Regions from separate parts of the Pantoea sp. XAF26B01_ASV70 genome, predicted to be linked through region 1. Evidence: predicted binding sites of a transcription regulator. Region 1 holds the regulator's gene; each other region holds the start of a gene.
The links. The regulator PurR, encoded in region 1, represses purine synthesis genes. The targets are predictions, from matches to a motif close to CANGCAAACGTTTGCNTG.

Region 1 (3,361 bases):
AAGACCTCGCTAAAAACCGCCCGTCTCAGTAAGAACAAAGAGAAAAAACGTTATGGTCATCAGCGCCTGCTGAAAACCGCTGAGGTCACCACCAGCGAGACCGGCACGATTAAGATGAGCAAATCTCACCGTCAGCGCTACCAGAAGGCCCGCGAAACCGCGATGACCAAGCTGATGGGTCAGTTGGGTAAACCCTATCAGTGGGGCGGCACCTCTCCCCATACCGGTTTCGATTGCAGCGGCCTGGTCTGGTACGCCTATAAAGATCTGGTGAAGTTTAAGATCCCACGTACCGCTAACGAGATGTACCACCTGCGTGACGCCGCGCCGATCAAGCGTGAGTCGCTGGAGAAAGGCGATCTGGTCTTCTTCCGTATCAATGGTCGTGGTACTGCGGACCATGTCGGCGTTTACCTGGGTGATGGCAAGTTTATCCAGTCGCCACGCACCGGCAAAGATATTCAGATCAGCGCTTTAGGAGAAGATTACTGGCAGCGCCACTATATTGGTGCCCGTCGGGTGATGACGCCAAAAACCATACGCTGAGCAGCAGAACAACCAGAAGAGAGCCGGGATAATCCCGGCTTTTTTTTTAGTGCAGAATAGCGGTAAAACTAAAGGCCACAATCATCAGCAGACAGCCCGCGGTGGTCATTAAAGCCAGTTTAAGATCGGTACTCATTGCTTGCTCCTTAGTCACACAATCAGTAGGGGTATCGCATTTTCCCACAGGGCCCGGTAAAAATCTCGTTTTATCCGTTCAGCCTTGTTAGAATCCCGCCTTTGTTGCGCAACGCGCGCAACCCTGATTCCGTTTGCGCACGTTTTCAGGCGCTTTTACGCCGCCAGCGGCCTGTTGACTGGCCTTAAAAGCTGCATTTTTGCGGAAAAAACCCTGAGCAGACGCAAACGTTTAACACTACGCTTATCATAGAGTTAGATAAGCACCGGAGTCCGATTTTCATGGCAACAATTAAAGATGTGGCGAAACGCGCTGGCGTCTCAACGACCACCGTTTCGCACGTCATCAATAAAACCCGCTTTGTGGCTGAAGAGACGCGCAACGCGGTCTGGCAGGCGATTAAAGAACTGCACTACTCGCCGAGCGCCGTGGCGCGCAGCCTGAAAGTGAACCACACCAAAACGCTGGGCCTGCTTGCCACCTCCAGCGAAGCGCCCTATTTCGCTGAAATTATCGAAGCGGTTGAAAATCACTGCTTTGACAAAGGCTATACGCTGATTCTGGGTAATGCGCATAACGATCTGCAAAAACAGCGCGCCTATCTCAGCATGATGGCGCAGAAACGCGTCGATGGGCTGCTGGTGATGTGCTCTGAATATCCGGACGATCTGCTGCAGATGCTGGAAGAGAACCGCAATATCCCGATGGTGGTGATGGACTGGGGCGAGTCGCGCGCCGACTTCACCGACACGGTACTGGATAATGCTTTCCAGGGCGGCTATCTGGCGGGACGCTATCTGATTGAACGCGGACACCGGGATATTGGTGCAATCCCCGGCCAGATGGAGCGTAACACCGGTGGCGGACGTCATGCCGGTTTCCTGAAGGCGATGGAAGAAGCGGGTATTCAGCCACGCGCCGAGTGGATTGTGCAGGGTGACTTTGAGCCGGAGTCGGGCTATCAGGCGATGCAGCAGATCCTGTCGCAGAAGCAGCGTCCGACGGCGGTGTTCTGTGGCGGTGACATCATGGCGATGGGCGCGATTTGCGCCGCCGACGAGATGGGTTTGCGCGTCCCCCAGGATATTTCGGTGATCGGCTATGACAACGTGCGCAACGCCCGCTATTTTGCACCGGCCCTGACCACGGTGCATCAGCCTAAAGCCCAGCTGGGTGAGAAAGCGCTGGAAATGCTGCTGGACCGCATTACCAGTAAGCGCGAAGTGTCACAAACGATTGAGGTCCATCCCACGCTGATTGAGCGCCGTTCCGTGGCCGATGGCCCGTTCCGCGACTATCGCCGTTAATGCTCGCTTAACCACTCCTGATTAAGCGTTTGCGCATCACCCAGATAGCTGAGCAACCAGCCTGTCGCGGGTGATGCGCGATCTTCTGCCCAGCTGACGCAGCATGGACTGTCCGGAAACGCCACCGGCAGCGTCAGTTCAACCAGCTCGCCGCTGTCGAGCAGTGGCCTGGCCAGGTGACCGGGCACCATCGCCACACACAATCCCGCCTGCACGCACTCCAGCCCGGTTTGCCACTCCGGCACCACCAGCCGGCGCTGGTTATCCAGCGTCCATGTCATACGACGCGGCAGTGCGCGAGAAGTATCTTCCAGCACAAGGGAGGGCCAGCTCCGCAGCGTGTCATCATCTATCTGGCTCGCCTGTGTCAGAGGATGGTCGGGCGCAACCACGCAGCGCCAGTTAAGCGTGCCCATATCCCGAAAAGCAAAGCGTCCGCCCACCGGTATCGCCTGAGTGGCACCAATCGCCACTTCCACCCGGCCATCGGCCAGCGCATCCCAGACGCCGTTAAAGACTTCATAGCTGATAATCAGCTCCATATCGGGAAAGTGGCGATAGAAATCTTTGACCAGTTGTCGGGTGCGCTGAGGTTTAGCGATACGGTCAACGGCTATGCTTAGCTGGCCGCGCCAGCCGTTAGCCAGCTGCTGACACTGTCGCCGGGTGGCAAGCATTTTTTTGATGACGCTGCGCCCTTCCCGGACAAAATGCTCACCCGCCGGGGTCAGAACCACTTCGCGATGCTGCCGTTCAAACAGCGGTACCGCCAGCCAGTTTTCCAGCTGACGCACCGTATAGCTGATGGCAGAGGGCACCCGATGTAACTCCTGCGCGGCGGCGCTGAAGCTTCCTCCACGGGCGACAGCGTCAACCACCTCTAATGCATATTCTGACCACATAATCTGCCTTCAAAAATTTTAACAGCAATCGGCAAATATTACCGTTTCACAGCAGCAAACGCACCTTTTACACTCTGCCGCGTTTATCCTGCAAAAATGAGAATCAGATGCTGTCGAATAAAGGGTTTATGCCCTACCTTGCCCTGCTGAGCATGCTGGGCTTTTTAGCCACTGATATGTACCTGCCCGCCTTTGGTGCGATGCAGCAAACCTTTAACACTTCACCCGGTCTGATCAGCGCCAGTATGAGTCTCTTCCTGGGCGGCTTCGCCGTGGGTCAGCTCTTCTGGGGACCGCTTTCCGATCGCATCGGTCGTAAACCGGTGCTGCTGTCCGGACTGGCCATGTTTGGCGCTGGCTGCGCAGGCATGCTGTGGGTGAATGATATCTATCTGATGCTGGCGCTGCGTTTTGTCCAGGCGATTGGCGTCTGTGCCGCTGCCGTAAGCTGGCAGGCGCTGGTGGTGGAT
Region 2 (3,361 bases), 210 kb from region 1:
TCGGTGCCACCGGCAATCAGCCTCGCCTCGGGATGTGCCAGATAGATCGCCGCCAGCTGAGCCGGGGTTTTGGGCAGGAAGCAACGGCGGCCCTCCCCCCCTAATTCCTGCATCTCCGGGGTTGCCAGCGCCTCAAGCCGCTGCACGGTTGCGGCGGCACCTTGATCGAACTGGTCTGTCACCGGCTGCGAGCAGAGCTGTTCGGCGGCGGCCATAATCGGCCGGTAACCGGTACAGCGGCAGAGGTTGCCCGCCAGCGCAGTTTCCGCCTGATGGCGATCCCAGCCCGAAGCGGTTTTTTGCAGGCTGAACAGCGACATCACAAAGCCCGGCGTGCAGAATCCGCATTGCGAACCGTGGCAGTCGACCATCGCCTGCTGCGCCGGATGCAGTGCGCGGCCGTGACGCAGATCCTCAACCGTAATCAGCTGCTTGCCCTGTAACGCGGAGACCAGCGTCAGGCAGCTGTTGACCGTTTCATACTGCATTGTTCCCCCGACGGCTTTGCCCAGAGTCACGCTGCAGGCGCCACAGTCGCCAGATGCACAGCCCTCTTTGGTGCCAGGGCGTTGCTGACGGGTGCGCAGGTAGTTGAGTACCGTGAGGTTGGGGTCGAGCGCGTCCTCGCTGACCAGCTGGTTATTTAACAGAAACTGGATCATGCGGCTTGCTCCTGTGCGTCGCGCTGCCAGACCGGACGACCGGCTACCCAGGTCTGGGCAATATTGCGGTCGTCTCCGAGCGTCATTAATACAAACAGTTTTTCCCAGATATCTTTGCTGTTGCCGATGCGCAGTTGCTGCAGGGCAGAAACCGCCGGGTCCAGCACCACAAAGTCCGCTTCTTTACCGATGTTGAAATTTCCGATGACGTGGTCGAGATCCAGCGCGCGCGCCCCGCCCAGCGTGGCGTGATAAAAGGCTTCGGCCGCGCTGAGCCGGTAGTGCTGCAGCTGGCCCACCTTGTAGGCTTCGCCCAGGGTCTGCAGCATATTAAAGGTGGTGCCCGCCCCGACATCGGTGCCGATCCCCACTTTCACCCCCTGCTGCCAGCTGCGTTTCAGGTTGAACAGGCCGCTGCCGAGAAACAGGTTTGAGGTGGGACAGAAAGCAATGGATGAATCGGTATCGTGCAGACACTGCCATTCGTTCTCTTCCAGATGCAGACAGTGAGCAAAGACGCTGCGGCGGCCGGTCAGCTGGTGATGATGATAAACATCCAGATAGCCTTCACGCTCCGGGAACAGTTCTTTGACCCAGGCAACCTCCTGCGGGTTTTCGCTGAGATGGGTATGCAGCCAGGTATCCGGGAACTCCTGACGCAACTGCTGCACTTTTTCCAGCAGCTGTGGGGATGAGGTCGGCGCAAAGCGCGGCGTCAGGGCATAGCTCAGGCGTCCACGCTGGTGCCAGCGCTCAATCAGCGCCCGGGTCTGCTGGTAGCTCTGTTCAGGGGTTTCGGTCAGGTTGTCGGGCGCATTGCGATCCATCATCACTTTCCCGGCAATCAGCCGCATGTTCAGCGCTTCGGCGGCGCTGAACAGCGCCTCCACCGATTGCGGATGAACGGTACCAAACACCAGCGCGCTGGTGGTGCCGTTGGAAAGCAGCTGATGCAGGAAGAAGGCGGACATCCGCGCAGCATGATCGGGACAGTGATACTGCGCTTCAACCGGGAAGGTGTAGTGATTCAGCCACTCCAGCAGCTGTTCGCCAAATGCGCCAATCATCTCTGTCTGCGGATAGTGAATGTGGGTATCGACAAAGCCCGGCACGATCAGTCTGCCGCGCAGGTCGATGACCGGATGCCCCGCCAGCATCGCCTCGCTATTCTCCCAGCTATCCAGCCCCACTACGCATCCATCACGCAGCAGCAGCACCGCATCCTCAAGATAGCGGGCCTGGCCAGCCAGGTCGTCGGGACGATCCACCACGCCGGTAAAGTCAAAGAAGCTGGCGCGTATCGCCGTGTCGGTTGCTGAAAGCATGGGTAGTCCTTTCTGAAAGCGCGATGTTATATCTGCAGATGATTATCTGAATAATCCTGTGCAACCTGCGTGCCAGAATTGAAATAGAATAAATTCTTTAAATATCAGTTAAATAAGCTAAAAAAGTGAATTTGCGCAACAAATAAGGACTGATATTTCGTAGCAACCGTTTGCGGAACGGATGCAAACGGTTGCTACGCAATATTGCGCGCCCTGAACATTTTGAATATGGCGGGTTACCCGCAAACCTGCCCTTTAACGGTGCAATCTGCCCTGAAAAGGCGCAGCTGGCTACCCGTTAAAATCCGTTTACAGGTCAGGCAGTTTTTCCACGCGCAGAAGCGGAAATGAAATGCTATGGTGAAGCCATCGACTCTGAAAATGGCATAAGGAACAGTGAGATGATTATTTTTGTCACCGGTGCGACCGCCGGTTTTGGTCAAAGCATCACCCGTCGCTTTATTGAGAATGGTCATAAAGTGATTGCCACTGGACGACGGGCTGAACGTTTAAAAGCGCTGAAGGAAGAACTGGGCGAGAATATTTATACGGTACAGCTCGATGTGCGTAACCGTGCCGCCATCGAAGAGGCGGTGGCGCAGTTACCGGCGGAATGGCGCAATATCGACGTGCTGGTCAACAACGCCGGTCTGGCGCTGGGCGTCGAACCGGCGCACAAAGCCAACGTCGAAGACTGGGAAAACATGATCGACACCAACACCAAAGGCCTGGTCTATATGACCCGCGCCCTGCTGCCACAGATGGTGGAGCGTGATGTCGGTCATATCATTAATATCGGATCGATTGCCGGCAGCTGGCCCTATGCCGGCGGCAACGTCTACGGCGCCACCAAAGCCTTTGTGCGCCAGTTCAGCCTGAATCTGCGAACCGATTTACACGGCACCGCGCTGCGCGTGACCGACATTGAACCGGGTCTGGTCGGCGGCACAGAGTTTTCCAACGTGCGCTTTAAGGGCGATGATGACAAGGCGGGTCAGGTCTACGAAGGGGCTACCGCCTTAACGCCGGAAGATGTGACAGAAGCCGTATACTGGGTGGCCACACTGCCTAAACATGTCAACATCAATAGCCTTGAGATGATGCCGGTCAGCCAGACGCTGGCGGGGCTGAAAGTGCATAAACCTTAACTCCCTGCAGCGCCAGCCCTCACGGCTGGCGTTACCCGCGTCCCCAGCCCATCACGATAATCAGCATGCCGCTGAATGCGATCAGAGCCCCGCTCCAGTCCCACACACTTAGCTTCACGCCATCCACCACCCGCAACCAGAGCAGCGCGGTAAGCACATAGACGCCACCGTAGGCGGCATAAACCCGTCCGCTGGCCGCGGGATGCAGCGTCAGCAGCCAGACAAA
Region 3 (3,361 bases), 330 kb from region 1:
AGCACCGTTAAACGACGCTTCTGATCACCAATCAGTGCTAACAACTCACCAAAGGTCATCGCCTCTTCCGGTTTATCAGTAGTCATGGTGTCGCACCTCCTGTTATGCGTGACGAGCGCAAGGATAGGGCATTGATCATTAAGAGTCTAGATGCAGGACGGGGTAAGTGCGAGAGGGGAGAAAAGATAAAAAAACCGGGTGGCGACACCCGGAAAAAAAGCACAGTGGCGGTTAATCAGTATTGAACCAGTCGTCAGCGCTTTCCCACGTCTGCTGCAGGATCTCGCTGATCTGGTCGCGCGTCTCTTTTCCACCGCCCAGCACGCTGAGATTATTGGCACTGGCATAACGTACCTTGACGTGATTGGTCGAGTCAGGGAACTGTTCATCAATGCGGCGCGATAATTCATCGCTCAACGCTTCTATCGCACCAGCAGGAAGAGGTCGGGTATTTGATACGGTAATTTCAACGCGCATAACAGCCTCCGTTTAAGATACTGTATATATTTACAGTATCGACAGGCCGGAGGCAAGTAAAATTATGCGATGCGCCAGTTTAGTGTTTCACCCGCCAGGAACGGCACCAGTGAATGGCTGCCGAGCGCGATGGACTCTGGCACCTGCCAGGACTCACGCACCAGGGTAATCGTCCCTTCATTCAGCGGCAGGCCGTAAAAACGCGGGCCATTCTCCGAACAGAACGCTTCAAAATGTTCCAGCGCGTTCAGCTCTTCAAAAACGGTGGCGTAAGCGGGTAACGACACTGGCGCATTAAATACCCCCGCGCAGCCGCAACTGGCCTCTTTGAGATGACGCAGATGCGGTGCTGTGTCGGTGCCGAGGAAGACGCGCGGATGACCACTCGCTACTAATTTGCGCAATGCTTCCTGATGCACGTTGCGTTTAAGAATCGGCAGGCAATAGAGGTGCGGACGAATACCGCCCACCAGCATGTGATTGCGGTTAAACATCAAATGCTGCGGGGTAATGGTCGCGCCCAGCGTCTCATCGGCGGCGGCAACATATTCTGCGGCGTCCTGAGTAGTAATGTGCTCCATCACCACTTTCAGTGCCGGAAACTGGCTGCGCAGCGGCACCATAACCGTTTCGATAAACCGGGCTTCGCGGTCAAAAATGTCGACATGCGCATCGGTGACTTCGCCGTGGATCAGCAGTGGCATACCGAGCTTCTGCATCCGCTCCAGCACGCGGGCAATGGAGGCGATATCGGTAACGCCATGGCTGGAGTTCGTCGTAGCGTGCGCCGGATAGAGCTTAGCCGCGGTAAACAGACCGGAGGTGAAACCGCGCTCAAGCTCATCAGGATCAAGCGAGTCGGTCAGATAGCAGGTCATCAGCGGCGTAAAGGCGTGATCGGCGGGCAGCGCCGCCAGGATGCGATCGCGGTACGCTTCACCTGCTGCCACGCTGGTCACCGGTGGCACCAGGTTAGGCATCACAATGGCACGACCATTCACCGCGCTGGTATAGGGCAGGACCGTGTTGAGCATCTCATCGTCGCGCAGATGAATATGCCAGTCGTCAGGGCGACGCAGGGTAAGTTGCTGAGGTTGTGCTGTCATCAGTGAAGCTCCGGCAGAAGGGAAACAAAAGGCGTGTTTTGGCCGGGGTCTAAGCATAAGGATTCAGGCAACCGTTTGCACCTGCTTTTTATGCTGTCAAAGAAAATCCGCTGCCCAACAGGGTAATGCTGGTCAGTTAAGATTAGATTTGTAAAGGCTGTCACGGTCAAACGTGGCAGCTTTTTTCCGGGCGAGCGAGCCGCAGTGCGGGCCAGAGCACCTCTGCTGCTGCCGGGCCGTCCTCGCGCCGCTCACGCGGTACCTTCGGCTTTGACGTCGTGCCGACGAACCGTTCGGGGATCGGCCCTCCCTGGCCGGCCCCGAACTGTCCACGCTTCCCGGCGTGGACTTCTGGCCCACCGTCACGCCTCAGCGCTGCGGATAGCCCTTTCAGCAGCAGAGGCGCTCAGGCCTCCACTTTCGTGCCCTTTCTGACAACATTCACTGAAGTTTCAGAGCAGGCCGGTGCCGCTCAGGGGCTGGCAATCCGCAGCGCGGAACAGAATGAGTCTGCCAGGAGAGCCCGCAGGACGCGGGCGAAAGGCGGGGCGGCACAGGATGTGCCATCCCCGGCGGTCCGTCAGGCAGGCGAATGAAGTGAAGGAACCGCGCAGCGGCGCGAGGACCGCCAGCCCCTGAGCGGCACCAGACTGCGTTGTCACCTGTCGCTTAACTGACTGGCATTACTGCGTAAAGGGAATAACCAGTTCGCCAGGTTTCACTTCCAGTCCTTTGGCAAATTTCTTCGCCAACGACTCGCCTTTGCTGCGGTCGGCGCTGAGCACGTAAGCCGGCTTTTGATCAAAGTAGTTTTTCAGCGACTGATTCAGATAAGGCGTCAGCGTTTTCATAATGGAGGCCATTTTTTCCGGAGCAACCTGCGCATCAACAATTTCCAGATCGCGCAGATAGATTGCACCCTGCTGCTGGTCATAGACCGGCTGAGCACGCATCTTCAGTTGCATATCGGCCTGCTGCGGACCAAACAGTGACGTCACATTGATTTTAGCATTGCCAGAGAGCGTCACTTTACCTGGCTCTTCACGGCCAATCTGACTGGTCAGATTGTTCAGGACGATGTGCGCATTAACCAGCCCGGAAACGCCAATATCTTTCTCATAGTTGTTGTGCTTCTGCAGCGCCTGGTTTACTTCCTGTTCGCTGATGGTGTATTGCGTCAGTTGATTACAGCCGCTCACCAGCAGCGCGATCAACAGGGCAGTCAGCCCGAAAAAAGCCTTTTTCATCGATCTTTATCCTGAATATCAGAGCCAATAAACAGGCCATAGCCTGCCTGAATGCGTAGCGGGTGTCATCAGGAAAGAGATGAGAAACGCCGCAGCGTCTCTCATCGGGAGGGGTTAGTGAGCTATCGAGGAGAGCAGATTCACCTGGGTCTGTTTAGCCATGTTATCGCGGTAGTCAGCGACCCGGCTCGGCCAGTCGATTCCGGCCACCAGCGTCAGAGAGCGCAGCAGCGGGAAGAGATTAAAATCATCTTCGGACAGCTCGCCATTCACCGCATTGGGCTGGGCGATTAATTTGTCCAGCTTGCGCAGATCGTCGCTGACGTTCTTAATCAGGCCGGCAGAATGACTTTTCAGCGTGTCGAAATCACCGATGCTCGCCTGCTTTTTGTTGCGGAAATAGTCACGCGCCTCCGGCGTCGCGAATTCGGCAAACGCCGCCTCTGCAATGCGCGGCAGCAGCAGTTTATTGACATAGCTGTTCATGTGACGCAGCCAGTCGCCGATCGCCGGATTCAGCGCGCCGATGAT
Region 4 (3,361 bases), 990 kb from region 1:
TGGCTTTATTATCTTGAGCACCTGCATACTCAGGCCATTGAACTGGGTCTGGACCGTATTCGTCAGGTAGCGCTTCGTCTCGACCTGCTGAAACCCGCTCCTTTTGTCTTTACCGTGGCCGGTACTAATGGCAAAGGCACCACCTGTCGCACCCTGGAAACGCTGCTGATCGCCGCGGGTTACCGCGTTGGCGTGTACAGCTCACCGCATCTGGTGCGCTATACCGAGCGCGTTCGGGTTCAGGGAGAGGAGCTGAGTGAAGCGCAGCACTGCGCCAGTTTTGCGGAGATTGAAGCCGGACGTGCAGATATTTCGCTGACCTATTTTGAATTTGGCACGCTCTCTGCGTTGAATCTGTTCCGCCAGGCGCAGCTGGATGTCGTGATCCTCGAAGTCGGCCTCGGCGGACGGCTGGATGCGACAAACATCGTGGATGCCGATGTCGCGGTGGTCACCAGCATTGCACTCGATCACACCGACTGGCTTGGCCCGGATCGCGAAAGCATCGGGCGTGAAAAAGCCGGTGTGTTCCGGGCGGGGAAACCTGCGGTAGTGGGTGAACCGGATATGCCGCAGAGTATTGCCGTGGTCGCACAGGAAAAAGGTGCGCAGCTGTTGCAGCGCAACCGTGACTGGTCGTGGCATGCGCAGGCAGAAAGCTGGTCACTGTGTGATGCGACGGGTGAGCTGAACGATCTGCCGCTGCCGCAGGTGCCGCTGCCTAACGCGGCGACCGCACTGGTGGCGCTGCGGGTCTCCGGGCTTGAGGTCAGTGAGGCGCAGATTCGCGCCAGCCTGCCGCTGGCGATGCTGCCAGGCCGTTTTCAGACCCTCAGCGAATCACCGCGCGTTATTCTGGATGTCGCCCATAACCCGCATGCGGCAGCATATCTGGCGTCGCGGCTGGCTGCACTGCCGAAACGCGGCAAAGTGCATGCCGTGGTGGGCATGCTGCATGATAAAGATATCGCCGGAACGCTGGCGGCGCTGGCACCGGTGGTCGATGCCTGGTACTGCGCGCCCCTCGAGGGTCCGCGCGGCGCCAGTGCTGAGCAACTGCTGAACAACCTGCCGCAGGGCGAGGCTTTTAGTTCGGTTGAGCTCGCCTGGCAGCAGGCACGCCAGCGGGCAGCGCCGCAGGACATTGTGCTGGTCTGTGGTTCATTCCACACCGTTGCACAGGTCATGGAATCGATTGAAACGGAGAAAGGACGTGGCAAGTAAGTTTCAGAACCGTTTAGTCGGCACCGTTATTCTGGTCGCCGTTGGCGTGATTGTGCTGCCAGGGCTGCTGGATGGTCAGAAAAAGCATTACAAAGAGGAGTTCGCCGCCATTCCGCTGGTGCCGAAACCTGACGATCAGCAGGACAGCGAAATGGTGCCGCCGGTAACCCAGTCGCTGCCGGCACAGCCGCCGGAAGGCGCGGGCAATGCGGTCAGCAGCAGCAATGGCAATGGCAACGGTAAAACCAACGCTACGGCAGAGCAGGGTCGGACTCAACCGGAAGACGAGAGCGATCCGGTAGTGGTCTCGCCGCCGCCGGTCCATCAGTCTGTGCCCGCACAGACGGTGACGAAGCCGAAGGTCGTTGAGCAGCAGAAACCGAAAGTAACAGAGCAGCCTAAGCAGAAGCCGGTCGAACAGCAGAAGCCAAAAGTCGTGGAGCAGCCTAAACCTAAACCGGTTGAACAGCCTAAAGTGGTCGAACAGCCGAAGCAGGAAGAGCCGCCGAAAACGGCAGAGACGACAGCGCCGGCAGGGCAGGCTTATGTGGTGCAGTTAGGTGCGCTGAAAAACGCCAGCAAAGTGAATGAGATTGTCGCGCAGCTGCGGCTGTCGGGCTATCGCGCCTTTACCGTGCCTTCAACGCCGGTACAGGGTCAGATCACCCGCATTTACGTTGGGCCTGATGCGTCGAAAGCCAAAATGCAGAGTGCGGTTGGCGAGCTGAAAAGTATCTCAGGACTGGGCGGTGTCGTGAAACCATACAGCGCCCGCTAAAACGGGCGATTGGCGCTGCCGATAGCAGTAACAGGCAGCGTCTTTTACCCCTCAGACAGCGCGCTTAATGCGCGCTGCCGCGAAAAAAATTGACGATTTTCAACGGCCTGTCCGGCTGAGAATTACCCGGGCGATAGCGTTTTTTTTCATCGCCTTTTTTATGGATGCAGAAAAAGAAAACCGCTACGCAAACGTTTTCTTTTTCTGTTAGAATGCGCCCCGAACTGGATGCAGGGGTGCAATTGCACTGGCGCTGGAAGAGTTCATGATCTGGATTGATTACGTCATTATTGCGGTAGTTGGTTTTTCGGCTCTGGTCAGCCTGGTCCGTGGGTTTGTCCGTGAAGCCTTATCTCTTGTTACCTGGGGATGCGCGTTTTTTGTCGCCAGTCATTACTACGCCTACCTTGCAGTCTGGTTTACAGGTTTTGACGACGAACTGGTTCGTAACGGTATCGCCATCGGTGTGCTGTTTGTGGCGACCCTGATTGTGGGGGCCATTGTGAACTACGTTATCGGCACGCTGGTGGAAAAAACCGGCCTGTCGGGAACCGACCGGGTGTTGGGCGTCTGTTTCGGGGCATTGCGTGGTGTGCTGATCGTAGCCGCTTTGCTGTTCTTCCTCGATACATTCACTGGCTTTTCCAAAAGTCCGGACTGGCAACAGTCTCAACTCATTCCCGAGTTCAGTTATATAATCAGGTGGTTTTTTGATTACCTGAAAAGCACGTCGAGTTTTTTACCCCGGTGATGTGACCGGGAGTGCGGCTTAATGAGGAAATGACAACATGTGCGGTATTGTCGGTATCACCGGTTTCATGCCGGTCAACCAGTCGATCTATGACGCGTTAACGGTGCTCCAGCACCGCGGGCAGGATGCCGCAGGCATTTGTACTATCGATGCGCTGAAATGTTTTCGCCTGCGAAAGGCAAACGGCCTGGTCAGCGACGTTTTCGAAGCACGCCACATGCAGCGTCTGCAGGGCAATATGGGGATCGGTCACGCGCGTTATCCAACCGCGGGAAGCTCCAGTGCCTCTGAAGCGCAGCCATTCTATGTAAACTCCCCGTATGGCATCACCCTGGCGCACAACGGTAACCTGACCAACGCCCATGTGCTGCGTAAGCACCTGTTTGAAAAGGGCCGCCGTCACGTTAATACCACCTCAGATTCTGAAATCCTGCTGAACATCTTTGCGCAGGAGTTAGATCGTTTCCAAAACGATCCGCTGACAGCCGACAACATCTTTGCTGCGGTTGCTGCCGTGCATCAGCAGGTGCGCGGAGCCTATGCGGTAGTGTCGATGATTATCGGCCACGGCATGGTCGCCTTCCGTGATCCTAACGGTATCCGTCCGC

Region 2: a site for PurR is predicted at 2,168-2,185, ahead of guaD (guanine deaminase). Genes of this name have one in related genera too.
Region 3: a site for PurR is predicted at 1,648-1,665, ahead of pyrC (dihydroorotase). Genes of this name have one in related genera too.
Region 4: a site for PurR is predicted at 2,187-2,204, ahead of cvpA (colicin V production protein). Genes of this name have one in related genera too.

What each region holds. Positions count from the first base shown of each region.
Region 1 covers NZ_CM137251.1:2,374,686-2,378,046, forward strand. Annotated here, with positions in the region: gene ACX8ZY_RS11115 (C40 family peptidase) at 1-546, shown strand, start outside; gene cydH (cytochrome bd-I oxidase subunit CydH) at 593-682, opposite strand; gene purR (HTH-type transcriptional repressor PurR) at 964-1,989, shown strand; gene punR (DNA-binding transcriptional activator PunR) at 1,986-2,891, opposite strand; gene punC (purine nucleoside transporter PunC) at 2,999-3,361, shown strand, end outside.
Region 2 covers NZ_CM137251.1:2,160,464-2,163,824, reverse strand. Annotated here, with positions in the region: gene xdhA (xanthine dehydrogenase small subunit) at 1-662, opposite strand, end outside; gene guaD (guanine deaminase) at 659-1,987, opposite strand; gene ydfG (bifunctional NADP-dependent 3-hydroxy acid dehydrogenase/3-hydroxypropionate dehydrogenase YdfG) at 2,389-3,135, shown strand; gene ACX8ZY_RS10080 (YnfA family protein) at 3,167-3,361, opposite strand, start outside.
Region 3 covers NZ_CM137251.1:2,701,325-2,704,685, reverse strand. Annotated here, with positions in the region: gene ACX8ZY_RS12715 (hypothetical protein) at 1-86, opposite strand, end outside; gene dinI (DNA damage-inducible protein I) at 232-477, opposite strand; gene pyrC (dihydroorotase) at 540-1,583, opposite strand; gene ACX8ZY_RS12700 (lipoprotein) at 2,267-2,830, opposite strand; gene grxB (glutaredoxin 2) at 2,945-3,361, opposite strand, start outside.
Region 4 covers NZ_CM137251.1:1,385,670-1,389,030, forward strand. Annotated here, with positions in the region: gene folC (bifunctional tetrahydrofolate synthase/dihydrofolate synthase) at 1-1,224, shown strand, start outside; gene dedD (cell division protein DedD) at 1,214-2,002, shown strand; gene cvpA (colicin V production protein) at 2,268-2,753, shown strand; gene purF (amidophosphoribosyltransferase) at 2,791-3,361, shown strand, end outside.